3 regions of the Streptomyces pimonensis genome follow, and region 2 is predicted to be linked to each of the others. Evidence: riboswitches for the same ligand, from Rfam matches in the RefSeq annotation. Region 2 holds a riboswitch; each other region holds the start of a gene.

Region 1 (10,261 bases), on a different contig from region 2:
CCACGTCATCACCCAGGGCATCGGCACCATCCTGGAGGCCCGGCACCTGGTCCTGCTGGCCACCGGCGAGGGCAAGGCGGACGCGGTCGCCGCGACCGTCGAGGGGCCGGTGGCGGCGGTGTGCCCGGCGTCCGCGCTGCAGTTGCACCCGCACGCCACGGTGGTCGTCGACGAGGCCGCCGCCGCCAAGCTGAAGCTCGCCGACTACTTCCGCCACACCTACGCGAACAAGCCGGACTGGCAGGGCATCTGAGCGGCCGCCCGTGGTCTGGACCATCCCTCGCCCCAGGGGTATACAGAGGAGATCACGGAGCGTGCGGGGGCAGACCCCCGCCCCGAGCCGTGCCACGATGTCAGCCGTGGCCGACGGGGATGTCGGTCGTTTCGGCACTCGAAGCCGGGAAGGCAGAGCATGAGCACCGACGTCAGCAGTGCGGAGAACGAGGGTGGGACCACGGTCCGTACGGCGCGTGTGCCCAAGTACTACCGGCTGAAGAAGCACCTGCTCGACATGACGGAGACGGCGCCGCCCGGCACGCCGGTCCCGCCCGAGCGCACCCTGGCGGCGGAGTTCGACACCTCGCGCACCACCGTGCGCCAGGCGCTCCAGGAGCTGGTGGTCGAGGGGCGCCTCGAGCGCATCCAGGGCAAGGGCACCTTCGTCGCGAAGCCCAAGGTCTCCCAGGCGCTCCAGCTCACCTCGTACACCGAGGACATGCGCGCCCAGGGCCTGGAGCCCACCTCGCAGCTGCTGGACCTCGGCTACATCACCGCCGACGACCGGCTCGCCGGGCTGCTCGACATCACGGCCGGCGGGCGGGTGCTGCGCATCGAGCGGCTGCGCATGGCCAACGGCGAGCCGATGGCCATCGAGACCACCCATCTGAGCGCCAAGCGCTTCCCCGCGCTGCGCCGCAGCCTGGCGAAGTACACCTCTCTCTACACCGCCCTCGCCGAGGTCTACGACGTCCGTCTCGCGGAGGCCGAGGAGACCATCGAGACGTCCCTGGCCACCCCGCGCGAGGCCGGTCTGCTCGGCACCGACGTCGGCCTGCCGATGCTGATGCTGTCCCGGCACTCGCGGGACCGCGGCGGACAGCCGGTGGAGTGGGTGCGGTCGGTGTACCGGGGTGACCGGTACAAGTTCGTCGCCCGTCTGAAGCGCCCGCAGGAGTGACGCCGGCGGGCCCGAGCCGGGCCCGAGCCGTCTCCGGAACGCCCCGCGGACTCCCGGTGGAACGGGTGGTCGACAAGGTTCTCGTCGCTGCCGGCTCCCGGTCGAGCCGCTTCCCGGGCGCCGCTCCGCCGACGAGGGGGTTACGGCCGCACCGCACCCTGACCTAGATTTCCCTGCGCACGACCGCCGGTGATCAGTGAGGGGACGGGAGCCGTCTGATGTCGCAAGCCCCAGAAACCAGAGGAGGGCCGGTGGTGACGCCCATGCGGGTCGTCATCGCCCTCTGTCTCGTCGCGCCGTTCGTGGCCCTGCTGTGGGTCGGTTCGTACGCCAGGACCGAACCCGTCGTCATCGGCATCCCGTTCTTCTACTGGTACCAGATGCTGTGGGTGCTCGTCTCCACCGTGCTGACGATGGTCGCGTACAGGCTCTGGCAGCGTGACCAGCGCGCCCGCTCGGCCTCGAAGGGCGGTGCGTCGAAGTGAACGACGGCGTGAACGGCGTGGCACTCGCCGTCTTCGTCTTCTTCTTCGTGCTGGTCACGGCCATGGGATTCCTGGCCGCACGCTGGCGCAAGGCCGAGAACGAGCACAGCCTCGACGAGTGGGGACTGGGCGGGCGGTCCTTCGGGACCTGGGTCACCTGGTTCCTGCTCGGCGGCGACCTGTACACCGCGTACACCTTCGTGGCCGTACCGGCGGCGATCTACGCGGCGGGCGCGGCCGGCTTCTTCGCGGTGCCGTACACGATCCTGGTGTACCCGCTGATCTTCACCTTCCTGCCCCGGCTGTGGTCGGTGTCGCACAAGCACGGCTACGTCACGACGTCCGACTTCGTGCGCGGCCGGTTCGGCTCGAAGGGCCTGTCGCTGGCGGTCGCGCTCACCGGCATCCTGGCCACGATGCCGTACATCGCGCTCCAGCTGGTCGGCATCCAGGCCGTGCTGGACGTGATGGGCGTCGGCGGCGGCGAGGACACCCACTGGTTCGTCAGGGACCTGCCGCTGCTGATCGCCTTCGGCGTGCTGGCGGCGTACACGTACTCCTCGGGTCTGCGGGCCCCCGCGCTGATCGCGTTCGTCAAGGACACGCTGATCTACCTCGTGATCGCGGTGGCGATCGTCTACATCCCGATCAAGCTGGGCGGCTTCGACGAGGTCTTCGCCTCCGCGAGCGAGGCGTTCGGCCGGACCGACCCGGCCACGGGCGCGCCGCGCGGTGCGCTGGTACCGGACGAGGCGGGCCAGTGGACGTACGCCACGCTGGCGCTCGGCTCGGCGCTCGCGCTGTTCATGTACCCGCACTCGATCACCGCGACGCTGTCCTCGCGCAGCCGTGAGGTGATCCGCCGCAACACCACGATCCTGCCGCTGTACTCCCTGATGCTGGGCCTGCTGGCGCTGCTCGGCTTCATGGCGATCGCGGCCGGGGTCGAGGTCGACAACGGTCAGCTGGCGATCCCGCAGCTGTTCGAGAACATGTTCCCGGACTGGTTCGCGGGCGTGGCCTTCGCGGCGATCGGCATCGGCGCGCTGGTGCCGGCGGCGATCATGTCGATCGCGGCGGCGAACCTGTTCACCCGCAACATCTACAAGGACTTCATCAAGCCGGACGCGACGCCGAAGCAGGAGACCCAGGTCTCCAAGGCCGTGTCCCTGCTGGTGAAGGTGGGCGCGCTGGTCTTCGTCCTGACCATGGACAAGACGGTCGCCATCAACTTCCAGCTGCTGGGAGGCATCTGGATCCTGCAGACCTTCCCGGCGCTGGTGGGCGGTCTGTTCACCCGCTGGTTCCACCGCTGGGCGCTGATCGGCGGCTGGGCGGTCGGCATGGCCTACGGCACGGTCGCCGCGTACGGGGTGGCCTCGCCGACGCAGAAGCACTTCGGCGGGTCGTCGAAGGAGATCCCCGGCATCGGCGAGATCGGCTACATCGGCCTCACCGCGTTCGTGCTCAACGTCCTGGTCACGGTCGTGCTGACCTTCGTCATGAGGGCCGTCAAGGCGCCCGAGGGCGTCGACCGGACCAAGCCGGAGGACTACACGGCGGACGTGGGCGACCCCGGTGTCCGGGTCGAGCTCCCGCCGGCCACGGCGGACAGCGCCCACTGAGGCGGCGGGTACGGAGGTGACGGGCCGTCGGGGAGAACCGGTGGCCCGTCGTCGCACCCGTCCGGCACACTCCGCTCATGGACCTCGTCATCCGGCCGGTGGAACCCGGCGAGTACGAGGAACTCGGTGAGATCACCGCGCAGGCCTACCTGCTCGACGGGCTGCTGGACTTCGGGGAGAGCGACGGGTACCTCGGTGAGCTCAGGGACGTGGCGAAGCGGGCCGCCGCCGAGGTGCTGGTCGCCGTGGAGAACGGGGCGGTGCTGGGCGGGGTGACCTTCGTGCCGGGTCCCGGCCCGATGGCCGACACAGCGGGGCCGGGCGAAGCGGAGATCCGGATGCTGGCGGTCGCCCGCGCGTGCCGGGGACGGGGCGCCGGGGAGGCTCTGGTGCGTGCCTGCGTGGACCGGGCGCGGGCCGTCGAGGGATGCGGACGGGTCGTGCTGTCGGCCCAGCGCACCATGCGTGCCGCCCACCGCGTCCACGAGCGGGGCGGTTTCACCCGCACACCGGAACGCGACTGGTACCCGCTGCCGGAGCTGGACGACATCGTGCTCCTCACCTATGAGTTGACGCTCTGAGACCAGCACGACACAAGATATGGGGTTGCTGGCGGCAGTCGGCACAAGATGTATGCTCATGCTCGCTGTCGTCGCAGGGGAATCCGGTGTGAGTCCGGAACTGTCCCGCAACGGTGTACCCATGCCTGCCCTCCCCGAGGCGCGCGCACGGGCGTCAGTCCGAGGACCTGCCGACAGTGCGCCCGGCCGTCCGGTCCGGGTGCCTGGACGTCCGGGCCTCGTGGAATGGGCCGGTGGACGCGGCGCCGCGTGCGCTCGTGTGCTGCCCTCCTGCCCTCTTCGAGGCCCCGTGCCGAGCGAGGGAGAGCCCCCACGTGACCATCGCGCCAGCCGATCCGGCCTCAGCGATCGACGTGACCGAGGAGAGCGGCGGTCCCGGTGCCGCGCTGCTGCGGACCCTGACCGAGCTGACCGCCGACCTGCCGGACGCCGACCCCGGCCGGGTCGCCGCCGCCGCGCTGCGCGGCCGGTCCGCTTCCGCCGACGCGGCGGAGCTGCGGGAGCTGGCCACCGAGGCGGCGGCCGGGCTCATCTCCGAGGACCCGGCCTACTCCCGGCTCGCCGCCCGGCTGCTGACCATCGGCATCCGCGCCGAGGCCGCCTCGCAGGGCGTCACCTCGTTCACCGGGTCCGTCGCGACCGGGCACCGCGAGGGCCTGATCGCCGACCGGACCGCCGGGTTCGTCCGGTCGCACGCCGCCCGCCTGGACGCGCTGATCGCCCCCCGGGCCGACGACCGCTTCGGCTACTTCGGCCTGCGCACCCTGTACAGCCGCTACCTGCTGCGGCACCCGGTCACCCGCAAGGTTGTCGAGACGCCCCAGCACTTCCTGCTGCGGGTCGCCGCCGGACTCGCCGAGGACGACAGCGCGCGCTCCGTGGACGAGGTCGCCGCGCTGTACGGGCTGATGAGCCGCCTGGACTACCTGCCCTCCTCCCCCACGCTGTTCAACTCCGGCACGCGCCACCCGCAGATGTCGTCCTGCTACCTCCTCGACTCCCCCAGGGACGAGCTGGACTCGATCTACGACCGCTACCACCAGGTCGCCCGCCTCTCCAAGCACGCCGGCGGCATCGGCCTGTCCTACTCCCGCATCCGCGCCCGGGGTTCGCTGATCCGCGGCACCAACGGGCACTCCAACGGCATCGTCCCGTTCCTGAAGACGCTCGACGCCTCGGTCGCCGCCGTGAACCAGGGCGGGCGGCGCAAGGGAGCGGCGGCGGTCTACCTGGAGACCTGGCACTCCGACATCGAGGAGTTCCTGGAGCTGCGCGACAACACCGGTGAGGACGCCCGCCGCACGCACAACCTGAACCTCGCGCACTGGGTGCCGGACGAGTTCATGCGCCGGGTGGACACCGACGGGCAGTGGTCGCTGTTCTCCCCGGCGGACGTGCCCGGACTGGTCGACCTGTGGGGCGAGGAGTTCGACGCGGCGTACCGGGCCGCCGAGGCGGAGGGCCTGGCGCGGAAGACCCTCCCGGCCCGCGAGCTGTACGGCCGCATGATGCGCACCCTCGCACAGACCGGCAACGGCTGGATGACCTTCAAGGACACCGCCAACCGCACGGCGAACCAGACCGCCGAGCCGGGCCACGTCATCCACTCCTCGAACCTGTGCACGGAGATCCTGGAGGTCACCGACGACGGGGAGACCGCGGTCTGCAACCTGGGGTCGGTCAACCTCGGCGCCTTCGTGGCGGACGGGGACATCGACTGGGAGCGCCTGGACGCGACCGTGCGCACGGCCGTGACGTTCCTCGACCGGGTCGTCGACATCAACTTCTACCCGACCGAGCAGGCGGGCCGCTCCAACGCCCAGTGGCGCCCCGTCGGTCTCGGCGCCATGGGCCTGCAGGACGTCCTCTTCAAGCTGCGGCTGCCCTTCGACTCCCCGGAGGCGAAGGCCCTGTCCACGAGGATCGCCGAGCGGATCATGCTCGCCGCGTACGAGACCTCCGCCGACCTCGCCGAGCGCTGCGGCCCCTTCCCGGCCTGGGAGAAGACCCGTGCCGCCCGGGGCGTGCTGCACCCCGACCACTACGGCGTCGAGCCCACCTGGCCGGAGCGCTGGGCGGCGCTGCGGACGCGGATCACCTCCGTCGGGATGCGCAACTCGCTGCTCCTCGCGATCGCGCCCACCGCCACCATCGCGTCGATCGCGGGCGTGTACGAGTGCATCGAGCCGCAGGTGTCCAACCTGTTCAAGCGCGAGACGCTGTCCGGTGAGTTCCTCCAGGTCAACTCGTACCTGGTGGACGACCTGAAGCGGCTCGGCGTGTGGGACGCGCGCACCCGTGAGGCGCTGCGCGAGGCGGGCGGCTCGGTGCAGGGCTTCGCCTGGATCCCCGAGGACGTGCGGCGGCTGTACCGCACCGCCTGGGAGATCCCGCAGCGCGCTCTGATCGACACGGCCGTCGCCCGCACCCCGTACCTCGACCAGGCCCAGTCGCTGAACCTGTTCCTGGAGACGCCGACCATCGGCAAGCTCTCCTCGATGTACGCGTACGCCTGGAAGCAGGGCCTGAAGACCACGTACTACCTGCGCTCCCGCCCGGCGACCCGGATCGCCCGCGCGGCGGCCCGGACCACCGTCCCCGTCCAGCAGGCGGCCGACCCCGAGGCCGTCGCCTGCTCCCTGGAAAACCCCGAGTCCTGTGAGGCCTGCCAGTGATGACCAGCGGAACCAAGAACCTGCTCGACCCGGGCTTCGAGCTGACTCTGCGCCCCATGCGCTACCCCGACTTCTACGAGCGCTACCGGGACGCCATCAAGAACACCTGGCACGTCGAGGAGGTGGACCTCCACTCGGACGTGGCCGACCTGGCGAGGCTCAGCCCCGAGGAGCAGCACCTGATCGGCCGGCTGGTCGCGTTCTTCGCGACCGGCGACTCGATCGTGGCGAACAACCTGGTGCTGACCCTGTACAAGCACATCAACTCCCCGGAGGCGCGGCTGTACCTGTCGCGGCAGTTGTTCGAGGAGGCGGTGCACGTCCAGTTCTACCTGACCCTGCTGGACACGTACCTGCCCGACCCGGACGACCGGGCGGCGGCCTTCGCGGCCGTGGAGAACATCCCGTCCATCCGGGAGAAGGCCGAGTTCTGCTTCCGGTGGATGGACTCGGTGGAGGAGATCGACCGGCTGGAGACCCGGTCGGACCGCCGGCGCTTCCTGCTGAACCTGATCTGCTTCGCCGCGTGCATCGAGGGCCTCTTCTTCTACGGGGCGTTCGCCTACGTCTACTGGTTCCGCGGCCGGGGCCTGCTGCACGGTCTGGCGACCGGCACCAACTGGGTGTTCCGCGACGAGACGATGCACATGTCCTTCGCCTTCGACGTGGTCGACACCGTGCGCAAGGAGGAGCCGGAGCTGTTCGACGAGCAGCTCGGGCAGCAGGTCACCGACATGCTGCGCGAGGCGGTCGAGGCGGAGCTGCAGTTCGCGCGTGACCTGTGCGGGGACGGGCTGCCGGGCATGAACACCGAGTCGATGCGCCAGTACCTGGAGTGCGTCGCGGACCAGCGGCTGGTGCGGCTGGGCTTCGCGCCGGTGTACGGCTCGGAGAACCCGTTCTCCTTCATGGAGCTCCAGGGCGTCCAGGAGCTGACGAACTTCTTCGAGCGGCGTCCGTCCGCGTACCAGGTCGCCGTGGAGGGCACGGTCGACCTGGACGAGGACTTCTAGGACGCCGTGCGCCCCGGTGCCGCCCCACGCCGCCCCTGCGGTGCGGTGCGGCGCCGCGCGCCGGGCGGCCGGTCAGCGGGGCACCGCCCGCAGCAGCAGGCCGCGCGGCCGCAGCGTGATGCCGATCCGGGGCCGGAGGTCGGAGCCGGGCACGTGGGCGAAGCGGTAGGCGGAGGCGACCACCGCGGTGACGAGCGTGAGTTCGGCCATCGAGAAGTGGTCGCTGGGGCACTTGCGGTTGCCCACGCCGAACGGGCTCATCGCGTACCTGGGCACGTTCCCCGCCCGCTCGGGGAGCCAGCGGTCGGGGTCGAACTCCTCGTGCCGCTCGTACGAGCGCCGGTCGCGCTGGACCGCGTACGGGCTGTAGATGAGGTCCGCTCCCTCGGGAATGCGGTATCCGCCGAGTTCCGTGTCGGTCACCGCGCGGCGGGTCAATATCCACACGGCCGGATACAGCCGCAGGGTCTCGACGACGACATTCGCGGTGTACTCCAGCTTCCGGACGTCCTCGAATGCGACCGGTCGGTCGCCCACGACGGTTCTCACCTCTTCGCGGATCCTGTCACCGACTTCCAGGTGCTCGGTGAGAACCAGGAGGAGCGACATGATCGTGGCTCCGACGGTTTCACTGCCGGGGGTGAGGATGGCGACGACCTGGTCGTGGATCTCCTGTTCCCCTATGGGCTCGCCGTTCTCGTCCCGCGCCTCCAGCAAAGCCGTCAGCAAATCGTTCGGCTTTCGACCGCTCGCCCGCCGGTCGGCGACGATCTCGTCGACCAGGACATGCAGATCGGCCAGCGCGCGGTTGAATTCCCGGTTGGCCGGGAGCGGAACCCTGTAAAGCGGTCCGAGCGGTACCACCATGCGCCGGTACATGCCGCTGAACAGCGTGGCGAGGTCGGCGCAGACGCGCTCCGCCCGGGCGTCCATGGAACTGCCGCGCATCAGGCAGCGGGCGGTGACCCGGACGGCCATCCGGAAGGACTCCGCCGTGACGTCCAGCACCTCCTTGGAACGCCAGCGCTCCACGAGCGCGTACGCCTCCTCCGCCATGATCGGCCCGTACGCGGGAATGGCGTCGAGCTTGAACGCGGGCTGGATGGTGCGGCGCTGGCGCCGGTGCAGCGGGCCGTTGGCGGTGGCGACGCCCTCCTTGCCGAGCAGGTCCTCCAGGGACTCCCACAGTGGTCCGGCGATGATGTAGTCGGGGCTCAGCGCCACCGCCCCGGTGAGGGCGGGGGTGGTGACGGCGTACACCGTCTTCGGGCCGAGCTTGAGGCGCACCACGTCGCCGTGGTCGCGCAGCCGGGACATGAAGGACAACGGATCGCGCGCCAGCCTCCAGCCGTGGCCGAGGACGGGCACTCCTCCGCCGGCCACGGGGGGTTCGCGCAGCGGGGGCACCTCGGCCGCCCCGGGGTTCGCCGACCCGACGCTCATGACTCACCTGCCGCTTCGTTGTCGACGTACGGGGGTGTGGACCGGTCGTCCCAGCTGTCGACCCGGTACCGGCCGGACTCGTGGTGGAACCAGTAGACGGAGCTGAACCAGTTCCGCATGTTGCCGACGCAGGCGCGTACGGCGGCACTCGTTTCCTTTCCTCCCACCGTGCCGTCGTCGAGGGTGTCCGCGAAACGCAAGGCGTCCCTCTCGGCGTCCTGGAATTCGCTGATGCATTCCTCGACGCGCCGCCTCACTTCCGTGATCGCCTCTTCGAGTGCGAGTTCCTCGTGGATGACGAGACTGATACCGAGGTTGTGCACCTCACTGCCCGCCATCTCCTTCGGCAGCGAACACAGGTCGTTGTACCAGGCGGCGAATTCCTGACTGAGCAGTGCCGCTTTCCGGTAGGCGGGGTTCTGTCGTACCTCGTCCGGCAGTTCCCTTCCCGCGCTCGGCTCCAGGAGATCGGTCCATATCCAGTGCGCGAAGGTGAGCCGGCGCAGTTCCAGGTATTCCTCGACGGTGGGGACGATCCCCTCCGTGCGGTTGCGGAACTCCCGGTCGTACGCCTCGATCACCTCGTGGAAGTGCCGGGCGAACCGGTCGTTCCAGCCGCCCGGCAGGAACGCGTACAGCCGCTCCACGCTGTCCGCGAGCCCCGCCACCACCGGGTCCCCGTGATCCAGGTGGTCGCCGGGGCTGTCGAGGGCCCTGTGCAGCCGGTCCTTCAGCCGCAGCCAGGCGGCGGCGCGGCCGTGGACGATGTCACGGTCGTGCCGGTCGTCCCAGACGAAGAACCACGCGCTGTAGTCCGCTATCGCCTGCAGGACGTCGTCGGGGGCGCCGATGTAGTAGCCCGCCATGAGGTCGGTGTAGCACAGGCCATCGGCATGTTCCTCCACCTTGTCCGCCGGCATGAGCCGCTTTCCGAGCAGCCATGCCCGGGTCTCCTCCCGAAGCCGCGGCCAGTACGGGTGGAATTTCCGGGGAAAAGCCGTCTCGATCACCGGGAGGGACAGCGCCGGTGGAACTGCGATGATGGTCGGTGTCGATGTGGTGCCGTGTGACAACGCATGCACGAACAATCCCCTCTCTGCCGCCAGTCGGCGTGCGCCCGCCCCCGAGCCGGGCGCACGCCGTGCGTATCCCCGCACACCCATTCAGCACCACGAGTGACCGTTCTGGGGACGGATTTGCTTCTTTCGCTCCCACAAGGGGCCGCACAGGCGAACGGCGCCCGATCGAGGAAGTGCTCGATC
Region 2 (10,261 bases):
CATCAGCGGCAGGCTCCGTGCGGAGGCGGCCGGCCTCACCGAGAAGGCGGCGGCGATGGCCGCCCTCGACGAGGCGTCCCGCGGCCACGAGGAGTACCGGCTGCGGCTGGAGGCCGAGAAGGACATCCGGCTCGCCGGACTGGAGGTGCAGCGGCAGGTCGCCGAGGCGCAGGCCACGGTCCTCGCCACCGGACTGGAGAACGCGGACATCAACATCGTCGGCGGGGAGTCGGTGTTCCTCGACCGCCTCGTCTCCTCGATCGCGCTCGGCAAGGGCGTGGACGGCTTCGTCCAGCACTCCGAGACCGCGCAGGCCCTCGCCGGGCCGTGGCTGGACGGCTCCGCGAGCTTCACCGACGACCTGAGCCGCCTCCTGGGCTCCGTCTCCACCGCCGACGTGCAGAACCTCACGGTCTCCGCGCTGCTGATGCGCCTGATGCAGCAGGGCGGTGAGAACACCGGACGGTTCAAGGAACTGATCGAGAAAGCCGGTGAGCTGGGCCTGTCGGACACACCGCTGGCCGTGTCGAACGGCCGTGCCAGGGCCTGACCACCCTCCGGTCGGGAGCCGCCGCACAGGGGACGGCGGCCCCCGACCGCACCATCCGAGAGGCAGCCATGACCACCGGCACCCACGAGCCCGTGAACCCGGCCCCGAGCGAGACGCCGGGCCCGGGCGCCCACGGAACCAGCACCGCTTCCGGCCGTTCCGGGGCCGGCGCCCGCCGCGGTGCGCCCGGAGCGGGCGGGGCCGGGCCGGCGGCCGACGGCGGCGCCTACCAGGTGCTGCGCGACCGCCTCGCCACCCAGGCAGCCGAACTCGCCCGCCGCGCCCAGGCGTTGAACCACCGCCGGGCCGAGGAGTTCGGCGCCCCCGAACTGCGCCTCACCGGCACCGAGCGGCTGCGCACCGACCGCACCGCCGTGCCCCGCGACATCGTCGCCGTCGGCGACGTGCTGCTCTTCGGCTACGACACCCGGCCCCGCCCGGAGGCCGACACCACGGTCGGCGACGTCCTCGCCCCGCACGACCGCGACCTGGGCCGCCTCCCCGACGACGCCGTCCCCGGGCTCCTCGACGACCCCGGCTTCGTCCGCGAGTTCGCCGCCCTGCACCGCTACTACCGCCAGGCGCGCCTGCTGCGGCTGCGCCGGGTCGACGGCAGGCTGCTCGCCGTCTTCCAGACGGGCGAGAAGGCCGGCGACATCCGCGTCCTGCGCTGGGCGATCCCGGAGGACGGCCGCTCGGCGGTCTTCCTGGACGCGCGCGGCGACCGCGACCACGCCCGCATCCCGCCCGCCGACGTCGACTGGACGCCCACCACCCGCGAGGACCACGTCCTCGGCCGTCACCCCCACGTCTCCGTCCAGGGCGAGGTGTTCGTCGACACCCTCGGCGGCACCCTCACCGTCAAGACCGAGAACGACACCGACACCCCCGACGGCGTCCACAGCGAACCGGTCGACGAGCCCCTGCAGTCCCTCGCCGACGCCGAGATCGCCCACGCCCGCGTCGGCCCCCTGATCCTGCTGCGGATCCTCCCCTACAAGGAGACCGTCCACCGCCACCTGGTCTTCAACACCCTCACCCGCTCCGTCGTCCGCCTCGACGGCATCGGACAGGGATGCCGCCGCCTCCCCGACGACCAGGGCATCGTCTTCCCCGGCGGCTACTGCCTGGCCGCCGGCCCCCACAAGACGTACGAACTCGACACCAGCGGCATGGAGTTCGCACACGAGGTGCGCTCCCCGTACGGCGAGGACGTGCTGTACGCCTTCCACGCGCCCGGACGCGGACGCGCGCTGCTGCTGTCGTACAACCTCATCCGCGAGGCGGTCGCCACCCCGATGGCCTGCCACGGCTGGGCGCTGTTCGACGACGGGCTCCTCGCCCTGCTGCGCCCCGACGGCGACGATCCCGCCCGCGTCCACCCCGTGCAGCTGTGGCACTCGCCCTACGTCTCCGACACCCACGCCGCCGCACAGCCCGTCGGCGAGGGCCCGCTGGCCCGCGTCGGCAACGCCGACCTGGTGCGCGGCGTATCCGACTGCCTGTCCCTGGCCCGCTCCGTCGCCGAGACCACCCCCACCACCGAGGTGTACACGGCCCTGGTGGCCGCCTGTGTGCGCGCCCTGGACACCCACCACTGGCTGGGTGACACCGGACTGGGCGACCTGCGCACGCCGTTGGAGCAGATGCGGGCCACCTCCGACCAGGTGCTGGCCGAGTTCGAGACCGTACGCGACCTCACCGGGCGGGCCGCCGACGCGCTCGACGAGGCGGCGGACCGGATCGCCTCGGTGGTGCGCCGGCTGCGCGGCGAGCAGCCCCGCGAGGCCGCCGCCTGGGTCACCGGACTGACCGAACTCCGCCACGCCCAGGGCCGTCTGCTGACCCTGAAGGAGATGCGGTACGCGGACCGGGCCCGCATCGACGCGCTCGCCGAGGGGGCCGAGGCCGACCTCGCCTCCTTCGGGCAGCGCGCGATCGCCTTCCTGGCCCGCGAGGACGCCTTCGCCGCCCACCACGCGGACGTCGAACGGCTGGTCGCCGACGCGGAAGCGGTCACCACCACCGCCGAGGCCGCCCCGGTCGCCGCCCGCCTGGACGAACTCGCCGACGGACTGGGCACGGTGACCGAGGTGGTCACCGGGCTCGACATCGCCGACGCCACCGTCCGCACGGCCGTCCTGGAGCGGATCGCCGAGGCGACGGGCGGGGTCAACCGCGCCCGCGCCACCCTCGAGGCCCGCCGCCGGTCCCTCCTCGACCGGGAGACGCGCGCCGGTTTCACCGCCGAACTCGCCCTGCTCGGCCAGACGGTCACCGGCGCCCTCGCGGCGGCGCACACCCCGGAGGCCTGCGACGAGCAGCTGACCCGGGTGCTGGCGCAACTGGAGTCCCTGGAATCCCGGTTCGCCGAGTTCGACGACGTCCTCGGTGAGCTCGCCGACCGGCGCACCGAGATCCACGAGGCGTTCTCCGCCCGCAAACAGAGCCTCTCCGACGCCCGCGCCCGCCGCGCCGAACAGCTCGCCTCCGCCGCCGACCGCGTCCTGGAGACGGTCGCCCGGCGCTGTGCCGCGCTCCCCGACGCGGACGCGGTCAGCACCTACTTCGCCTCCGACCCGCTCGTCGCCAAGGTCCGCCGCACCGCCGGCGAACTGCGCGGACTCGGCGACCGGGTCCGGGCGGAGGAGCTCGAGGGCCGGCTGCGCTCCGCCCGGCAGGAGGCCGCCCGTGCCCTGCGCGACCGCACCGACCTCTACGCGGACGGCGGACGCGCCATCCGCCTGGGCGGCCACCGGTTCGCCGTCTCCACCCAGCCGCTCGACCTCACCGTCGTCCCGCACGGCGACGGTCTCGCGCTCGCCCTCACCGGCACCGACTACCGCGCCCCCGTCACCGACCCCGCGCTTCTCGCCGACCGCCCGCTCTGGAACCGGCACCTGCCGTCCGAGTCGCCCGAGGTCTACCGCGCCGAACACCTCGCCGCCCGTCTGCTGCACGAGAACGGCTCCGCCGCCCTGACCGGCGCCGACGACCTCGCCGCCCTGGTCCGCCGGGCCGCAGAGGAGGCGTACGACGAGGGGTACGAACGGGGCGTCCACGACCACGACGCCACCGCGATCCTCACCGCCGTCCTGCCCCTGTACGACGGCGCGGGCCTGCTGCGCCACGAACCCGCCGCCCGCGCCCACGCCCTGCTGTACTGGGCGCACGGCACCACGGACGGGGAACGCGCCGACCTCACCCGCCGCGCCCGCTCCCTGGCCCGCGTCCGGGACGCCTTCGGGCCCCCGCCCGCCCTCGGCGCGCTGCAAACGGAGCTCGCCGGGGCCGTACGCGACTGGGACGCCGCCGCCCCCGTCCGCCCGGAGGCCTGCGCCGCGTACCTCTTCGACGAACTGACCAGCGGCCCCGACGGATTCGTCATCGGCGCCCGCATCCGCACGCTCCTGGACACCTTCCGCCGCGAGGTCACCACCGAGGCCTACGACGACGACCTCCCCGCCCTCACCGACCTCCCCGCCCGCCGCCAGCTGGTCGAGGCCTGGCTGACCGCGTACGCCGCGTCCACCGGGGAACGGCTGACCGCCGGCGACCTCGCGGAGGCGGTGGCAGCCGAACTCTGCCCCGACGTCCCCCGCCACACGTGCGACGCACCCCTGACCGTCACGGTGGAGGGCCTGCTCGGCACCCACCCCCGGATCACCGACCGCCGCCTCCCCCTCCGCCTGGACGAATTCCTCGCCCGCACCGAGGAGTTCAGGGAGCGCCACGTACCGGCCTTCCGCGCCTTCCAGCGCCGCCGCACCGCCCTGGTGACCGCCGAGCGCACCCGGCTGCGCCTGGACGACCACCGGCCGCGCGTGATGTCGTCGTTCGTCCGCAACCGTCTGGTCGACGAGGTCTACCTCCCGCTGGTCGGCGACAGCCTCGCCAAGCAGCTCGGCACCACGGGGGAGTCGGGCCGCACCGGCGCCGGCGGCCTGCTGCTGCTGGTCTCCCCGCCCGGCTACGGCAAGACGACCCTCATGGAGTACGTCGCCGACCGCCTGGGCCTGGTCCTGGTGAAGGTCAGCGGCCCCGCGCTCGGCCACGCGGTCACCTCGCTCGACCCGGCCGAGGCGCCGAACGCCACCGCCCGCCAGGAGATCGAGAAGATCAACTTCGCGCTGGCCGCCGGCAACAACACCCTCCTTTACCTCGACGACATCCAGCACACCTCGCCCGGACTGCTGCAGAAGTTCATCCCGCTGTGCGACGCCACGCGCCGGATGGAGGGCGTGTGGGAGGGCGAGCCGCGCACCTACGACCTGCGCGGGAAACGGTTCGCCGTCTGCATGGCCGGCAACCCCTACACCGAGTCCGGCGAGACCTTCCGGGTCCCCGACATGCTGGCCAACCGCGCCGACGTGTGGAACCTCGGCGACGTCCTCACCGGCAAGGAGGACGTCTTCGCGCTCAGCTTCGTGGAGAACGCCCTCACCGCCAACCCGGTGCTCGCCCCGCTCGCCGGCCGCGACCGCGCCGACCTGGACCTGCTGATCCGCCTCGCCGAGAACGACCCCACCGCCCGCGCCGACCGCCTCGTCCACCCCTACGCCCCCACCGAACTGGACCGCGTCCTTGCGGTGCTGCGCCACCTGCTCACCGCCCGCCGCACGGTCCTCGCCGTCAACGCCGCCTACATCGCCTCCGCCGCCCAGTCCGACGAGGCCCGCACCGAGCCGCCGTTCCGGCTCCAGGGCTCCTACCGCAACATGAACAAGATCGCCCAGCGGATCCAGCCCGTCATGAACGCCGCCGAGCTGTCCGCCGTCATCGACGACCACTACACGGCCGAGGCCCAGACCCTCACCACCGGAGCCGAGGCGAGCCTGCTCAAACTCGCCGAACTGCGCGGCACCCTCACCCCCGACCAGGCGGTCCGCTGGACCGGGCTGAAGGCGGCCCACGTCCGCACCGTGGCCCTGGGCGGCCCCGACGAGGACGCCCTGGCCCGCGCGGTCGCCGCCCTTTCCCTCCTCGGCGACCGCATCGCCGCCGTCGAGTCGGCCATCACCCGGGCCACCGACCTACGACAGCTCACGGCCGACCCGGGGGACAGGGCCTGAGGCCGCCGCGGTCGGCCCCTCACAGCACCTGCAGCGCCGCCAGCTCCTCCGGCGTACGCGGATTGGCGGCGCCGCCCGCCAGCAGCCCCCGGGCCCGCAGCAGCCTCCCGACCGCCACTCCCCACGGCAGCCGCAGCCCCGCCGTCGTGAGGAGGTCCGTGCGGGCCAGCATGTCGGCCGCGGGTCCGGTGTGCGCGCCGGACGGGGTGAGCAGGGCCGCGTCATCGGCCCAGCGCAGGGCCAGGTCCACGTCGTGGGTGGCCATGACGACCGTCGTACCGTTCTCGCGCAGGCCGTCGAGGGTCGCCAGAAGGCGTTCCTGGCCGTCGGGGTCCAGGCCCGCCGTCGGTTCGTCGAGGACCAGGACACGGGGCCGCATCGCGACCGCGCCCGCGATCGCCGTCCGCTTGCGCTGCCCGTAGGACAGCAGGTGTGTGGGACGGTCGGCGAGGGCGGCGATGTCCAGCGCGGCCAGCGCCTCCGCCACCCGGGCGCGCACCTCCGCGTCGGGCAGGCCGAGGTTCAGCGGGCCGAAGGACACGTCCTGTCCGACGGACGCGGCGAACAACTGGTCGTCGGGGTCCTGCACCACCAGCTGCACGGTGGTGCGCAGCGCCGTCAGGCCCTTGCGGTGGTAGCGGACCGGTCGCCCCTCGACGGTCAACTCGCCTCCGTCCGGACGCAGTCCCCCGCTCAGCAGCCGCATCAGCGTCGTCTTGCCGCTGCCGTTGCGTCCCAGCAGCGCCAGCGCGCGCCCCTCGCGCACCTCGAAGTCCAGGCCGCTGAGCACGGGCGGGCCGTCCTCGTACGCGAACGACGCGCCCCGCAGGGCCACCAGGACGGTCCCGCTCACGACAACGGCCTTTCCAGTAGGAGGGCGAGGGCGGCCAGCGCCGCCAGCAGCGCCACGCTCAGCGCCGTGAACCGGACGGAGACGCGGACTTCGGGCACCAGCACGCGCAGGGTGCCGTCGTAGCCGCGCCCGGCGAGCCCGGCCTGCAGCCGCGCCGCCCGGTCGAAGGACCGGACGAACGCGGTCGCGCCGAGCCCGCCCAGCGAACGCCACGCCGCCGCCCGGGTGGTGTGCCCGAGCCGGGCCGCCTGCGCCTCCCGGACGCGGCGCACCGAGTCCAGCAGCAGGAAGCTCATCCGGTACGTCACCAGCGCCACGTCCACGAGCGGGGCCGGTACCCCGGCCCGCACCAGGCGCGGCAGCAGGTCGGACATCGGTGTGGTGAAGGCGAACAGCAGGACGCCCAGCGAGGCCGCCGACGTGCGCAGCAGCACCTCCCCGGCGCGTGGCGGCCCGTCCTCGGCCCAGGACACGAACCCGCCCGGCCCGCCCACCCGCACCAGCAGCGTCAGCGCTCCGGTGACGCAGAAACCCAGCGGCACCCGGTACGCCCGCCACAGCCGCCGGCCCGGCACCCCGGCCGGGCCGAGCAGCACCGCGAGCGCCGTCACCAGTACCAGGGCGGCGCCCGGCCACGGCGGCAGCGAGATCGCCAGCACGGTGAGGCCCAGTCCCAGCACCGCCTTGTCCACGGGATGACGGCGGCGCCAGCGGCTGCTGTGCGCCGCCGCGTCGATCGGCAGCACGTGGTGTCAGTCCCGCCGCCGGGGCGCGGCCCCGCCGCCCGGACCGGGGCCGGCCCCGGTCCGGAATCCGTCACCGGCCGCGGGGCCGTCGCCGTCCTGTGCGGTGGCCGGTCCGCCGACGGCGTCCCGTCCCGTCGCGCCGCCCGGCCGGCTGTCGGCAGTGGCGGCGTCCGCACCGGCACCCGGTCCCGGGCCGGTCTCCGCCGCGGCGAGCGCCCGCGCCTCCCCCTGCCGCCGCCCGCGCCGCACCCCGAAGCAGTACCCGAGGACGCCCGCGCCGAGCGCGGCCTGGAGGGCGAACAGTGCCGACTCGATCTCGCCGGACGGCGGTTCGTACAGCGGCGAGAACCAGGGCTCGTAGTCCGGGTCGATCTCGGTGATCGCGGTCTCCGCCTCGGCGTCCGCGCCCGCGAACGGCTCCTCCTTGTGGTCGCCGAGCCCGAACACCAGCGGGATCACGGCGAGCGCGGCCACGAGCACCAGCAGCAGCGTGTTGATCCTGGCGTTGCGGCTCATCGGGCCGCCTCCGCCGAGTCCGCCGCCTCCGCCGGGTTCGCGGTCCCCCGTCCGGCCACCGAGGCGACCAGCACCCCGAGCCGCGTCAGCTCCGCCTTGCCCGACTGCACCAGCATGCGCATCACCAGCACGGTCAGCAGCCCCTCGCTCACCGCGAGCGGGATCTGCGTCACGGCGAAGACGGAGCCGAACTTGCCCAGCGCTCCCAGGAACCCGCTGCCGGGGTCGGGGAAGGCGAGCGCCAGCTGCACGCTCGTCACGCAGTACGTCGACAGGTCGGCGACGAACGCGCCGAAGAACACCGCCACCATCAGCGGCACGTCGCAGCGGCGCAGCAGCCGGTAGACCCCGTACCCGGCCCAGGGGCCGACGACCGCCATCGAGAAGACGTTGGCGCCCAGGGTGGTCAGCCCGCCGTGGGCGAGCAGCAGCGCCTGGAACAGCAGGGTGATGGTGCCCAGCACCGCCATCACCGGCGGCCGGAACAGGATTGCGCCCAGACCCGTGCCGGTGGGGTGGGAGCAACTCCCGGTGACCGACGGCAGTTTCAGCGCGGACAGCACGAACGTGAACGCTCCCGACGCGCCCAGCAGCAGTGTGCTCTCGGGATGTTCCCTGACGTCACGGACGAGCGACCGGGCTCCGTGGACGAGGAACGGCGCCGACGCGACGCCCCAGGCGGCCGCGTGCGCCGGAGGCAGGAAACCCTCGGCGATGTGCATGGCTCAGCAGACCCTCTCCAGCACCTCGTGGATGGTTGACGCGCCTTGGCCGGTCTCCTGGCTGACGGGTACCACCGTCCGTGCCCCGCCTTCCCGGGCCCCGAGGGACCCAGTGGCCGTCCGTGAGGACTGGAGCCGGACTTCCCGATCACAGTGGCGAGGGCCGCACCGGTATCGCACCGATTTCCCGTCACCAAGGCGTGGTGACAGTAGTGCCCGTTCCGGTCCGGTGACAAGCGGCCGTCGGGGGCGCGCGGACGGCGCCCGGCGGCTCGCGACCGGGCGCACACCTGCGTGCCCGACAGGAGCGGAGCTTCCCGCAAAGGCGGGGAGTGAGGGGCCGCCGTTCTGGGCAGCACCTTGCTGCAATTAATATGCAACAACGGTTTCCGGGCAACATGGAGTGAGGTTCGATGACGACCCGACGAATACGGGGGGCCGCCGCCGCGGTCGCGATGGCCGGTGCGGTCGCCGCCTGCTCGGCGCCGGGCGACGGCGGCGCGGGCGGCGGGGCGTCCGCCGACTCCGTCGTGATCGGGGTCCCGTCCGAACCGGACACCCTCAGCCCCCTGCTCGGCTACGGCAAGGACGGCAACTCCAAGATCTTCGACGGGCTCCTCGCCCGCGGCGCGGACATGGAGCTGAAGCCCGCGCTGGCGAAGGCCCTCCCCGAGGTCACCGACGGCGGCCGTACCTATACGTACACCCTGCGCGACGGCGTGAAGTTCAGCGACGGCGAGCCGCTGACCGCCGACGACGTGGTCTTCACGTACGAGACCGTGCTGGACGACAGGACCAACAACACCGCCAGGAGCGAACTGGACGCGATCAAAGAGGTCGAGGCGGACGGCGACGACAAGGTCGTCTTCACCCTCGACTACCCCTACGCGGCCTTCGCCGCCCGCACGGTGCTGCCCGTCGTCCCCGAGCACGTCGCGGGCGGGCAGGACCCCAACACCGGCTCCTTCAACACGAAGCCGGTCGGCACCGGACCGTACGTCCTCACCGACTGGAGCAAGGGCGAGAAGCTCACCTTCAAGGCCAATCCGCACTACTGGGGCGGCGCCCCGGAGGTGGAGAAGCTCACCATGGCGATCATCGCCGACGACGACGTCCGCGCCACCCGGCTGCGCTCGGGCGACCTCGACGGCGCGACCCTCCCGCCCAACCTCGCCGCCACCTTCAAGAGCGACGACGGCAAGAAGACGTACCGGGCGACGTCGTACGACTTCCGCGCCGTCACCCTCCCCACCGGCAACCCGGTCGCCGGCGACACCGCGATCCGCCGCGCCCTGGACCTCGCCGTGGACCGCGAGGCCATGGTCGACAAGATCCTCGACGGCGCCGGCCGCCCCGCCTACGGCCCGCTGCCCGTCGACGACCCCTGGTACGCCAAGGGCATCGACCGCCCCCAGGACCTCGACGAGGCCGGGAGCATCCTCGACGAGGCCGGCTGGAGGACCGGTGAGGACGGCATCCGCGCCAAGGACGGCCGCCCCGCCCGCTTCACCCTCTACTACCCCTCCGGCGACAAGGTCCGCCAGGACCACGCCCTCGCCTACGCCTCCGACGCCAAGAAGGCCGGCATCGACGTCCAGGTGGAGAGCGCCACCTGGGAGGTCATCGAACCCCGGATGAAGCACGACGCCGTCCTCGCCGGCTTCGGCAGCACCGGCGATCCCGACTTCGGCCTCTACACGCTCCTGCACTCCTCGCTCGCCGGCGACGGCTTCAACAACATGGCCCTCTACGACAACCCGGCCGTCGACGAGGCCCTCGACACCGGCCGCCGCGGCCAGGAC
Region 3 (10,261 bases), on a different contig from region 2:
CGAGTCCTCGGCTGAGGCGGACTCTTCCGGAATTCGGAATTCAGCCCCGACCAGATGTCGGTCGCTCGGGGCGAAGCGGAAAACGTCGGGGAGGTCCCACAGCAGGTCCTGGCTGCCGAACGTGTCCGCGAGGAACTTCTCCCGCTCCACCCGGTCCGCATAGGGGGAAACGATCAGGGAAGTACCGAGGAGACGGGGAACGAGGTCGAGCGGCTCGTCCGTCACCGTCGCGGACCAGCCGCCGTCGAACTTCAGTTTCGTCGTCATCACTGCCTCATCTGATCTGTACCGCCGGAGGCTGGAAGCGGCCGTCCTTGGCGGGAATTCTGCCGTTCACGATGTCCTCGTGCGTCACCGGGGCGCCGGGGTCCGTGGGTTTCCCGCCGAGCGCCGTGGCCCCGGACTCGCCCTTGATGCCCGAGGGACCGTACGCCGTGATGGCCTGGCCCTGGGTGGTGCCGGGGCCGTCGATCACCACGATGTCGTCACCCTGTCGGAAGGTGAACGTCCCGGCCGTGCCCGTCGAGTGGTACACGGCGTCCGGGTTCTTGAGGATCTCGACGACCCGTTCGTCGCCGAAGGCGTGCCGGGTGTCCCCGTGGTAGTCGTGGCGCTTCCTGAACCCGCCGTCCTGTGCTCTCTCGACGATGTCGTCCACGACCTTGTTGATCCGCTTCTGGGCCCTTTCCTCCTTGGTGTACTTGGGCATCAGGCCCAGCGGGTCGCACCCGCTGTGCGGGTTGTCCACGTACGCGACGGGGTTCGGCGCGGGGGCCAGGCCGAGGGGGTCCGGGGAGGTGTAACGGCCGGTCTCGGGGTCGTAGTACCGGAGGCAGTTGTAGTGGAGGCCGGTCTCGGGGTCGTAGTACTGGCCGGGGAAGCGCAGCGGGGTGTAGGCGCTGCTGTCGCGGGCCCAGGCGGTGGTGCCCCAGAGCGTGCTCCGGGTGTGCCAGGCGATGTCGCCGGTCTCGTCGATGAGTTCGGTGGGGGTGCCGACGAGGTCGGTGGCGATGGCGAAGAACCGGCGGTCGATCTCCTCCTGGCCGCTGTCGGCCGTGAGGATGCGTTCGGTCTGGGTCAGGGGGACGACGTCCCGGTGGTCCCAGGTGAGGACGACCGTGTGCGGGTCGTCGGGTCGGTGGCTGGTCTGTTCGCACAGGGTGAGGCCGTCCCAGGTGAAGCGGACCTCCTCGACCACGCTCTCGCCGTCGGCCGCCAGGCGCTGCTTCGCGGTGCGGCGGCCCAGCGGGTCGTAGCGGTAGCGCCACCGAGTTCCGTCGGGGGTGGTGACGGAGGTGAGGCGGTTCTCCGTGTCCCACGCGTAGCGCCAGGTGTCGGGCTTGCGGGACAGGCGGGTCCTCTGCCGCAGGGTGACGCGGCCCAGGGCGTCGTGCTCGAAGCGGACGCCGCCGGCGCGGGTGATGCGGGTGCCGCTGTAGGCGCGCTCCCCGGTCGCCTCACCGCCCGGATGCCGGTCCGGCCAGGTCGCCGAGGTCTGGTTGCCCGCGTCGTCGTACGCGTACCGCTCCGTCCATCCCGGCGCGCGGACGGCGGTGACCCGGCCCAGCGGGTCCAGGTCGAAGGTGCGGGTGCCCGACAGCCGGTCCGCGACCGAGGTGAGGTGGCCGTCGGCGCGGTAGGCGTAGGCACGGCCGGTGACGGTGCGGGCTCCGGCGGTGGTGTGCTGCGCGGTGAGCCGTCCGGCCTCGTCCCAGGCCGACGTCGTGGTGAGCGCGTCGGCGAAGACGCGGGCCAGCTCGCGGCCGGCGGCGTCGTGGGTGAAGTCGATCCGCCGGCCGCCCGTGGTCAGCCGCAGGGGGAGCCCGCCGGATCCGTAGGAGTAGGACGTGACGTGGCCGGTGGGCGTGGTCCGGCGGATACGCCGCCCCAGGTCGTCGTAGGAGTACACGAGCGGGCGGCCGTCCGACAGTTCCGTCTTGACCTGCCCGCGACGGTCGTACTGGTACCGCAGTTCGCCCTCCGGGCCGACCGCCTCCAGGAGGCGCCCGGCCGGGTCGTAGGCGTAGGTCGTCACCCGCCCGTCGACGACCTTGCGGAGCACCCGGCCGAGCCGGTCGCGCTCGAAGGAGACGGTCCCGCCGAGGGCGTCGGTCCGCTCGGCGAGCCGGCCCGCGGCGTCCGTGCGGTAGGTCAGGGTGCGTCCGTCGAAGTCGGTCTCGGACACGATGTTGCCGACCGCGTCGTACTCGTAGGTCCAGGCCAGACCCTGCGGGTTGGTGACCCGGGTGAGACGCAGGTCGTTGTCGTGCTCGAACGCGTAGCGGGCGCCGTCGGGCCGGGTGCCGGCGAGCGGGAGGTCGAAGTGGGTGTACTCGTAGCGGGACACGCCGCCGGCGGCGTCGGTGTGGGTCAGGCAGTTGCCCTCACCGTCATAGGTCCATGACTCGGTGGCGCCGCCCGGGGCGGTACGGCGGGCGAGCTGCCCGTCCGCGGTCCACTCCAGTCGGGTGACCCCGCCCGTCGGGCCGGTGACGCGGACCGGGCGGCCGAGCCCGTCCCGCTCGGTGCGGGTGGTGGCCCCGGACGGGTCGGTCACCTCCACCACCAGCCCCGCCGCGTCGCACACCACCCGGGTGGTGCCCCCGAGGGCGTCGGTGACCGAGGTGAGCCGGCCGGCGCCGTCGTAGGAGGTGCGGGTGGTACGGCCGGCCGGGTCAGTGACGGCGGTCCGGTTGCCGCGTTCGTCGTACGTGTACGCCGTGCGGGCGCCGTCCGGTCCCGTGACCTCCACCGGCAGCTCGAACGGACCGCGCTCGACGCGCAGTCCGGAGCCGTCCGGACGGACGGCCGAGACCAGCCGCCCCTCCTCGTCGTACGTGAAGCCGGTGGTGCAGCCGAGCGGGTCGGTGCGGGTGAGCAGGTTGCCGTGGGTGTCGTGGGTGAACCGGGTGGTGTGGCCGAGCGCGTCGGTCGTGGCGATCACCCGGCAGCGGTGGTCGACGAGGTGGCGGGTGGTGCGGCCGTCGGCGGTGGTGAGCGTGGTGGTGCGGTGGCCGGTTTCGGGGTCGGGTTCGGTGTAGGCGAGGGTGATCTGGACGTGGCCGGCCTCGCCGCCCTCGGCGACGACGCGGTCGCGGTCGTCGTAGACGTAGTCGTAGCGGCTTCCGTTGGAATCGATCCAGGCGGTGACGCGGCGGTGGTCGTCGTAGACGAAGGCGGTGGTGGCGCCGGAGGGCTTGGTGGCGGTGGCGAGGTCGCCGCCTTCGTAGCCGTAGGCCATCAGCGGCAGGTCGGTGCCGTCCTCGCCCGCGCCGGCCAGCAAGAGGGCGGTGATCCGGCCGTCGGCGCAGGTCAGCTTCACCTGGTGGCCGGCCGAGTGGACCAGGGCCAGCGGCAGGCCGTCGTCGGCGCGGTCGACGGTGACGGTGTGGCCGTTGCGGTCGGTGAGGGACGTCAGCCAGGCGGTTCCGTCGCCGCCGGGTTCGACGCCGGGCGGGGCGGTGAAGTGGCGGGTCAGGCCGGTGTCGGGGTCGGTGAGCGTGTAGTCGCCGTCCCCGTCGCGGGCCAGCAGGGTGCGGGCGGTGCCGGAGTCGGGGCGGGCGGGGGTGCCGGGGACCGGGTGCGGATAGGTGATCAGGAGGCCGTCGGCGCCGGCGTGGACGACGCCGACCGGGTCGATCTCCAGGCGCTCGTCGACGGTGGACGTCCAGGACGGCCCCAGGAAGCGGCCGGCCGTGCAGCCGGACTCGGTGCGCCGGGTGAACACCAGCGGCAGGATGCCGGGGATCTCCACATCCGTCTGGGGCAGGAACATCCGGCCCGAGGCGAGGTCGACGGGGTCGGTGCCGTCGGTGGTGCGGGTGCCGTCGGGGCGGTCGTGGGTGCCGCCGGGGGCGTCGTCGACCAGGTTGCGGAGACGGGCGGCGTCGGCGGCGTCCGCGGCGATGCGCACGCTCTTGACCGCGGCGCCGCCCCCGCCGGTGGCCGCGGTCAGCGCGAGGTCGGGGACGAGCCGGCCGAAGCCCTCGTAGGGGTCCTTCATGAAGTCGCCGACCATCTGCCTGCCGGTGCCCACCGGGTCGTTGGCGGCCAGCACCAGGCCGGAGGCCAGGTTGTTGAGGTTCGTGGCGTACTCGGCGGGGTGGGTGATGTTGTACGGGTCCAGCGGGTTGATCCCGCGCACGAAGTTCACCAGCCCCGCGCTGCCCTTGATGATCCCGCCGCGGACGTGGTCGCCCATGATCTGCCACTCCCGCAGGCCGTCACCCGCCTGCTGCGCGTACGACGGCTTCTCGGGGGCCAGGTCCCGCGCCGCGCGGACGGCGCTGCGGGCGGTCTCCGCGGCCGTGTTCCGCTGCTCGCGGGCGTCGGCGAGGATCTCCTGGGCCTCCTGCATCAGCTTCCTGCCCGGGTCCTGGAACGTGGCGGCGGGGCGGGGCGGCAGCGTGGACGGGTCGCGCTGCTCCGGGGGCTGGGCGTTGTAGCGCTCGACGGCCCTGTTGTAGCCGTCGACCTTCTCGCGGTGGGCGTCGGCGGCGTCCTCGGACGCCTCGACCCCGTCCTTCCACTTCTCGATCGCCGTCTGCGCCTGCCCCTGTGCCCAGGTCACGGTGGAGGCGAACGACTCCAGCGCGGCGGCCGCCTCCTCACAGGCGTCGGCGCCCCTGAACCACTTGGGCGGCTGGGTGCTCACCGCCGTGCGCAGCGCCTCGGCCGCCTTGCCCTCGAGCCGGGAGGAGTCCAGGCCCTTCAGCCCCTCGCCGGCGTCGTCGAACGCCTTCCGGAAGGCGCGGAGTTTCCCGGCGGTGGAGCGGATCTTCTCCGGACTGCCGTAGATGAGCTTGGTCTTGTCCTCGGTCTGCCCGAGGTCCAGCTCGTCGACCTCGGCGCCCATCCGGTTCGCGACCGAGCGCGACTGCTCGCGCACCCAGTCCGCGCCGGACTCCCAGCCGACGTCGTCCAGCCGGTCCGCGGTCCAGTTCCCCGCGCCCTCGACCCGGTCGCCGACCCACTCGACACCGTCCTCGACCGCGTCCTCGACCGAGTCCGGCGTGATGTCCTTGATGAAGTCGCCGATGCCCACGTTCAGTCACCCCCGCCGTCGCCCGGCCCGCCCTGTCCACCCTGCTGCTGCGCCTGCCGGGCGCGTTCCTCGGGCGAGGGACCGAACGTCTCGTCCAGCGCCCGGTCCCACTCCTGCTCGTCGACGCCCAGCGCCTCGTTGAGCATCTCCGACCGCCGGCCGCCCTGTCCCTCCGTGAGCAGCGTCCGGCCGGTGTCCTTCCAGGTCTGCTCCATCTCCTGGCCCGCCCGGTCCCACGACCCGGCACTCCAGTCCGGGTCCAGGGCGTCCGGCGTGAACACCTCGCCCCAGCCCTGTCGGGTGATCTCCTCCTCGGAGGCGTGCGGATTGCCACCCGCCACGGAGTTGACCCCCACCTTCAGCGCCCCCTCGACGTACTGGTCGTGCTCCCACTGCGTGCCGGCCGCCAGACCGAGCCGGTCCGCGAGCTCGCTGGCGTCGTGCACCAGGGCGCGCACGCCCCACTCCCAGCGCTCGCAGAAGTCCTCGAAATCGACCGACAGCCCGTGGTGCCCGGCCTCCATCCCCGTCATCGACAACTGGGAGAAGCCCTTGCCCATCACCGAGCCGGTCGCGCCGCCCAGGTCGCCCAGCCCGTCGATGGTGGCGCCCACACCCTGCGTGAACTTCGCCACCGACGCCTCGTCGAAGCTCAGGTCCAGCCCGTCACCGCCCACGACCACGCTCCTCCCCGGCCGTCCCGGCATCGACGGCGGCCCCGTCCGGAACGATCCCGGTGACCGGCGGGAAGAACATCGACCCGTCCTCGGTGGCGATGTCCACGGCGAGGCCGGCGGGCTCTCCCAGGCCCGGCACGATCTCGTCCACGATGCGCGCGCCCAGCAGCGCGGCGTACTCCACCGGCCGCTCCCCCGGCCCGTGAACAAGCGCGAACCGGGCCAGCGCCGTCTCGTCCGTGAAGGCGCACACCCACCGCACCCCGCCCGAACGCGCGCTCCACAGGCGCCCGTCGACGGACGGGACCAGCAGGACCGTCCTGCGCATCTCGCCGACCAGCGCCCGGGGGTCGCCGACCCCCGCCCGCCGCTCGGCGATCCGCTCGGCCAACGCCGTCCTGGGCTGCTCCACGACCCCTCCCTCGTTCCGGACGATGCCTGATGAGACCGTAGGCCATGACGCGCGGGGCCGGGGTGACGGTTCTCATGTCCCGTGAGGACGCGGCGCGGGCGCGGACGGACCTGTGGCCACGGTCTGTCGGCCGGCACGGCGGACCGTGGCGTGGCCGGTGTCCGCCGGCGCCTCCACCACTTGAACGCAAGCGCGTTCGACATCACGGTCCGTGCTTCCACGGTGCGGTCGTCCAGGGTTCGAGAGGCACACGAGGCGCATGCGGCAGTCAACCGCCCAGATCATCCGCAATCCGGTCCTGCCGGGTTCGCACCCTGATCCGTCCGCGCTGCGCGTGGGCGCCGACTGGCACCCCGTCGGACCGCCCCTCGACGCCACCGTCCTGTCCGACGAGCACGCCGAGGAGTTCGAGGACGGCCGGATCCGGGCCCTCGGCCTCACCGGCGCGTTCGCCGGCCTGTGGGCCTGGGACCTCACCGGGGGCGGTCTGCCCGCCGATTTCGACGAGGCGGCCTGGCGCGCGCTCCGTTGACGTCGTATGACGCGCCCCCGGGAAGACCCTTCGAGGGCGGAGCCGTGGTCCAGCGGGCTGTGCCGGCCTGCGGCGGCCGGTGGTTCAGGGGATGGCCGGGGCCGGGGAGGGACTGCCCGCCGTGGTCACCGGGGCGCGGTGCGACGGCTCCGTCGCCCTGCCCGAAGGCGGCCGTACCGGCCGGGCACGGGGCCTCGGCAGCCGCCCGCCGCAGGCCGGCGGACGCGTGCGCCCGGAGCCCGGGACGGGTGCTTCGGGCCGCACCCGCGGGGCTGTGGTAGCTTCCGAACGCCAGTCGAACCCGTGCACACGGCCTTCCGCGTGCACGGGTCAGGGAATCCGGTGGGAGCCCGGAACTGACGCGCAGCGGTGAGGGTGACGGGCGGGGCAGCAGCCACTGGACGACGGTCACAACCGGGTCCGGGAAGGCGTTCCGCCGGGGTGATCCCGAGTCCGAAGACCTGCTGGCGACCGATCGTCCGCACGGGCCCCGCGTATGGGTCCTGACGTTGAGGAAGCCGCCACCGTGCATCTGCCACGTCCCGCCCGCTGTTCCGTCCTGCTCCTGACCGGGGCGCTGTTGCTCACCGCGTGCGGTTCCGGCGCGGGGTCCGGCTCGTCCGGAAAGCCCGCCCCCGCCGGAGCGCGGGCCGTCACGCTCGACAACTGCGGGCAGGAGGTGACGGTCGGGGCCCCGCCGAAGCGGGCCGTGTCCCTGAACCAGGGCACCACCGAGATCCTGCTCTCCCTCGGCCTGGCCGACCGCATGGTGGGGACGGCCACCTGGACCGACCCGGTCATGAAGGGACTGGAGCGGGCCGCCGCGAAGGTGCCCCGGCTGGCCGACGACCAGCCGTCGTTCGAGCGGGTCCTGGACGTCGAACCGGACTTCGTGGCCTCCTCCTTCGCCTCCACCCTGGGCAAGGGCGGGGTGGCCCCCCGCGACAGGTTCGAGGAGCTCGGCGTGCCCACGTACCTCTCGCCCGCCGACTGCGAGGGCAAGGACAACAGCGGCGACGGCGACGGCTCGCGGACGAAGCCCCTGACCATGGACACCGTCCACCGCGAGGTGCGGGAACTGGCGCGGGTCTTCGGGGTGGAGGAACGGGGCGAGAGGCTGGTCGCCCGGCTGGGGAGCCGGGTGGCGGAGGCCGCGTCCGGGATCCGCGCGGGGGACACCACCGTGCTGTACTGGTTCGCGAACCAGGAGTCCCCCTACATGGCGGGCTGCTGCGGTGCGCCCGGCGTCATCACGAACGCGCTCGGCGCGAAGAACGTCTTCGACGACACCACGCAGGAATGGCCCCAGATCAACTGGGAGACCGTCGCCGACCGCGACCCCGACGTGCTCGTCATCGGCGACCTCACCCGCAGGTCGCAGACCGCCGAGTCGGCCGAGAAGAAGATCGCGTTCCTGGAGTCGAACCCGGCGACGAGGAACATGGAGGCGGTGAGGGAGAAGCGGTACGTGCTGCTCAGCGGGCAGGCCATGAACCCGACGATCCGCACCGTCGAGGGCGTGGAGAAGGTGGCCGCCGCGCTGCGCGAGTACGGGCTCGCCGGATGACCACCACGCCGCGGTCCTCCCCGGCCCGCCCGCCGCGGGGCGCCGCGGGTGCGCTGCGCGGCGTGGCCGGCCTGGGCGCCGGGCTGGCGGTGCTCGCCGCGTCCGTCGCCGTGGCCATCACCATCGGCCCGGCGGACATCGGTGTCGGCGACGCCTGGTCGGTGGTCGCCTCCCGTCTGGGGTGGGGCACGACGGAGCTGACCCCGATCCGGGAGGGCATCGTCTGGAACCTGCGGCTGCCGCGCACCCTGCTCGCGGCGGTGTGCGGTGCCGGGCTCGCCGTGTGCGGCGCGGTGATGCAGTCGTTGCTGCGCAACCCGCTCGCCGACCCCTTCGTCCTGGGCGTCTCCTCCGGGGCGTCGACCGGCGCCGTCGTCGTGATCGTCCTCGGCGCCGGCGGCGGTGTCCTGTCCGTCTCCGGCGGCGCGTTCGTGGGCGCGGTGGGCTCGTTCGCGCTGGTGCTGCTGCTCAGCCACACGCTCGGCGGGACGACGGACCGCGTGGTGCTGTCCGGAGTGGCCGCGATGCAGCTGTTCTCCGCCCTGACCTCGTTCGTGGTGACGACGACGGCCGACGCGGAGACCACCCGGGGCGTGCTGTTCTGGCTGCTCGGGTCGCTCGGCGGGGCCGGCTGGACCGAGGTGGGGCTGTGCCTGGCCGTCCTGGCGCTCGCCCTCGTGGTGTGCCTGGGGCACGCACGCACCCTGGACGCCTTCGCCTTCGGCCGGAACGCCGCGGCGACCCTCGGGGTCGCGGTCGCCCGGACCCGACTGGTGCTGCTGTGCGTGACCGCGCTGCTGACCGCCGCGCTGGTCAGCTCGGCCGGTGCGATCGGCTTCGTCGGCCTGGTCCTGCCGCACGCCGCCCGCGCCCTCGTCGGCCCGGGGCACGCCCGGCTGCTGCCGGTCACCGCGCTCGCCGGGGCGGTGTTCCTGGTCTGGGCCGACACCCTGGCCCGTACCGTCCTCGATCCCCGGGAGGTGCCGGTGGGCGTGGTGACCTCGCTGGTCGGCGTCCCGGCGTTCGTCCTGGTGCTGTACCGCACGAGGAGGATGCGATGACGGCCGGCGCCCAGCGGCGGGACGGGGTCGCCCGGCGCCCCGGCCCCGGGCGGGCGACCGCCGGACAGGCGTCCACCGGGGAGCCGCCCGCCGGGTCGCCCACCCTCGCCGCCGACCGCGTGAGCCGCGGCGTCGACGGACGGCTGATCCTCGACGGCGTGAGCCTCGCTCCCCGCCCCGGCTCCGTGACCGGGCTGCTCGGCCCCAACGGCTCGGGGAAGTCGACGCTGCTGCGGCTGCTGGCCGGCGTCCTCGCCCCCGCCTCCGGCGTCGTCACCCTCGACGGGCGTCCCCTCGGCGACTGGGGCCGCCGGTCCGTGGCCCGGCGCGTGGCCGTCGTCGAGCAGCACGCCGACACCCTCGTCGAGCTGACCGTCCTCGACGTCGTACGCCTCGGCCGCATCCCGCACCGCCGCGCCTGGACCCCCGCGACCGCGGCGGACGAGGAGGCCGTGCGCACCGCCCTGGAGCGCACCGGCCTCGCCGACCGCGCCGACCAGCCCTGGCACACGCTCTCCGGCGGCGAGCGGCAGCGCGTGCAGATCGCCCGCGCCCTGGCCCAGGAACCGCGCGAGCTGCTGCTGGACGAACCGACCAACCACCTCGACATCCAGCACCAGCTCGACCTGCTGAACCTGGTCGCCGAGCTGCCCGTCACCAGCGTCGTCGCCCTGCACGACCTGAACCTGGCGGCCATGTACTGCGACCAGGTCGTCGTGCTCCGGCAGGGCCGGGCGGTCGCCGCCGGCACCCCGGGCGGCACGCTGACCGAGTCCCTGATCGCCGACGTCTACGGCGTACGCGCCGCGGTCACCCGCCCCGGCCCCGGCGACCGGCCGCACATCCGCTTCCTGGGCACGGTGGCCGGGAACTGACGACGGCCGGCGCCCGGGCGACGGAGTCCGCGGGGAGCGTGCGGTCCGCCTGCGGACCGCACCACGGTCGTGGTTCGGCCGGGGCCGTCGCGG

The links. Region 2 has a riboswitch for cobalamin ahead of KYY02_RS22070 (energy-coupling factor ABC transporter permease). Riboswitches for the same ligand answer to the same signal wherever they lie in the genome.
Region 1: linked by a shared signal. The riboswitch ahead of KYY02_RS03260 (ribonucleoside-diphosphate reductase subunit alpha) and the one ahead of KYY02_RS22070 (energy-coupling factor ABC transporter permease) in region 2 are both predicted to bind cobalamin.
Region 3: linked by a shared signal. The riboswitch ahead of KYY02_RS30530 (ABC transporter substrate-binding protein) and the one ahead of KYY02_RS22070 (energy-coupling factor ABC transporter permease) in region 2 are both predicted to bind cobalamin.

The regions. Positions count from the first base shown of each region.
Region 1 is NZ_JAHWZY010000002.1:153,336-163,596, reverse strand. Features, by position in the region: gene nagB (glucosamine-6-phosphate deaminase) at 1-253, shown strand, start outside; gene KYY02_RS03280 (GntR family transcriptional regulator) at 413-1,177, shown strand; gene KYY02_RS03275 (DUF3311 domain-containing protein) at 1,396-1,662, shown strand; gene mctP (monocarboxylate uptake permease MctP) at 1,659-3,287, shown strand; gene KYY02_RS03265 (GNAT family N-acetyltransferase) at 3,365-3,868, shown strand; cobalamin riboswitch at 3,884-4,057, shown strand; gene KYY02_RS03260 (ribonucleoside-diphosphate reductase subunit alpha) at 4,183-6,543, shown strand; gene KYY02_RS03255 (ribonucleotide-diphosphate reductase subunit beta) at 6,543-7,556, shown strand; gene KYY02_RS03250 (bifunctional albaflavenone monooxygenase/terpene synthase) at 7,629-8,999, opposite strand; gene cyc1 (epi-isozizaene synthase) at 8,996-10,081, opposite strand.
Region 2 is NZ_JAHWZY010000023.1:3,731-13,991, forward strand. Features, by position in the region: gene KYY02_RS22045 (SPFH domain-containing protein) at 1-550, shown strand, start outside; gene KYY02_RS22050 (DNA repair ATPase) at 619-5,622, shown strand; gene KYY02_RS22055 (energy-coupling factor ABC transporter ATP-binding protein) at 5,642-6,475, opposite strand; gene cbiQ (cobalt ECF transporter T component CbiQ) at 6,472-7,221, opposite strand; gene KYY02_RS22065 (energy-coupling factor ABC transporter substrate-binding protein) at 7,228-7,737, opposite strand; gene KYY02_RS22070 (energy-coupling factor ABC transporter permease) at 7,734-8,459, opposite strand; cobalamin riboswitch at 8,490-8,672, opposite strand; gene KYY02_RS22075 (ABC transporter substrate-binding protein) at 8,873-10,261, shown strand, end outside.
Region 3 is NZ_JAHWZY010000049.1:31,739-41,999, forward strand. Features, by position in the region: gene KYY02_RS30505 (hypothetical protein) at 1-267, opposite strand, end outside; gene KYY02_RS30510 (putative T7SS-secreted protein) at 275-5,044, opposite strand; gene KYY02_RS30515 (hypothetical protein) at 5,047-5,721, opposite strand; gene KYY02_RS30520 (hypothetical protein) at 5,711-6,133, opposite strand; gene KYY02_RS30525 (beta-xylosidase family glycoside hydrolase) at 6,393-6,665, shown strand; cobalamin riboswitch at 6,998-7,128, shown strand; gene KYY02_RS30530 (ABC transporter substrate-binding protein) at 7,192-8,232, shown strand; gene KYY02_RS30535 (FecCD family ABC transporter permease) at 8,229-9,293, shown strand; gene KYY02_RS30540 (ABC transporter ATP-binding protein) at 9,290-10,168, shown strand.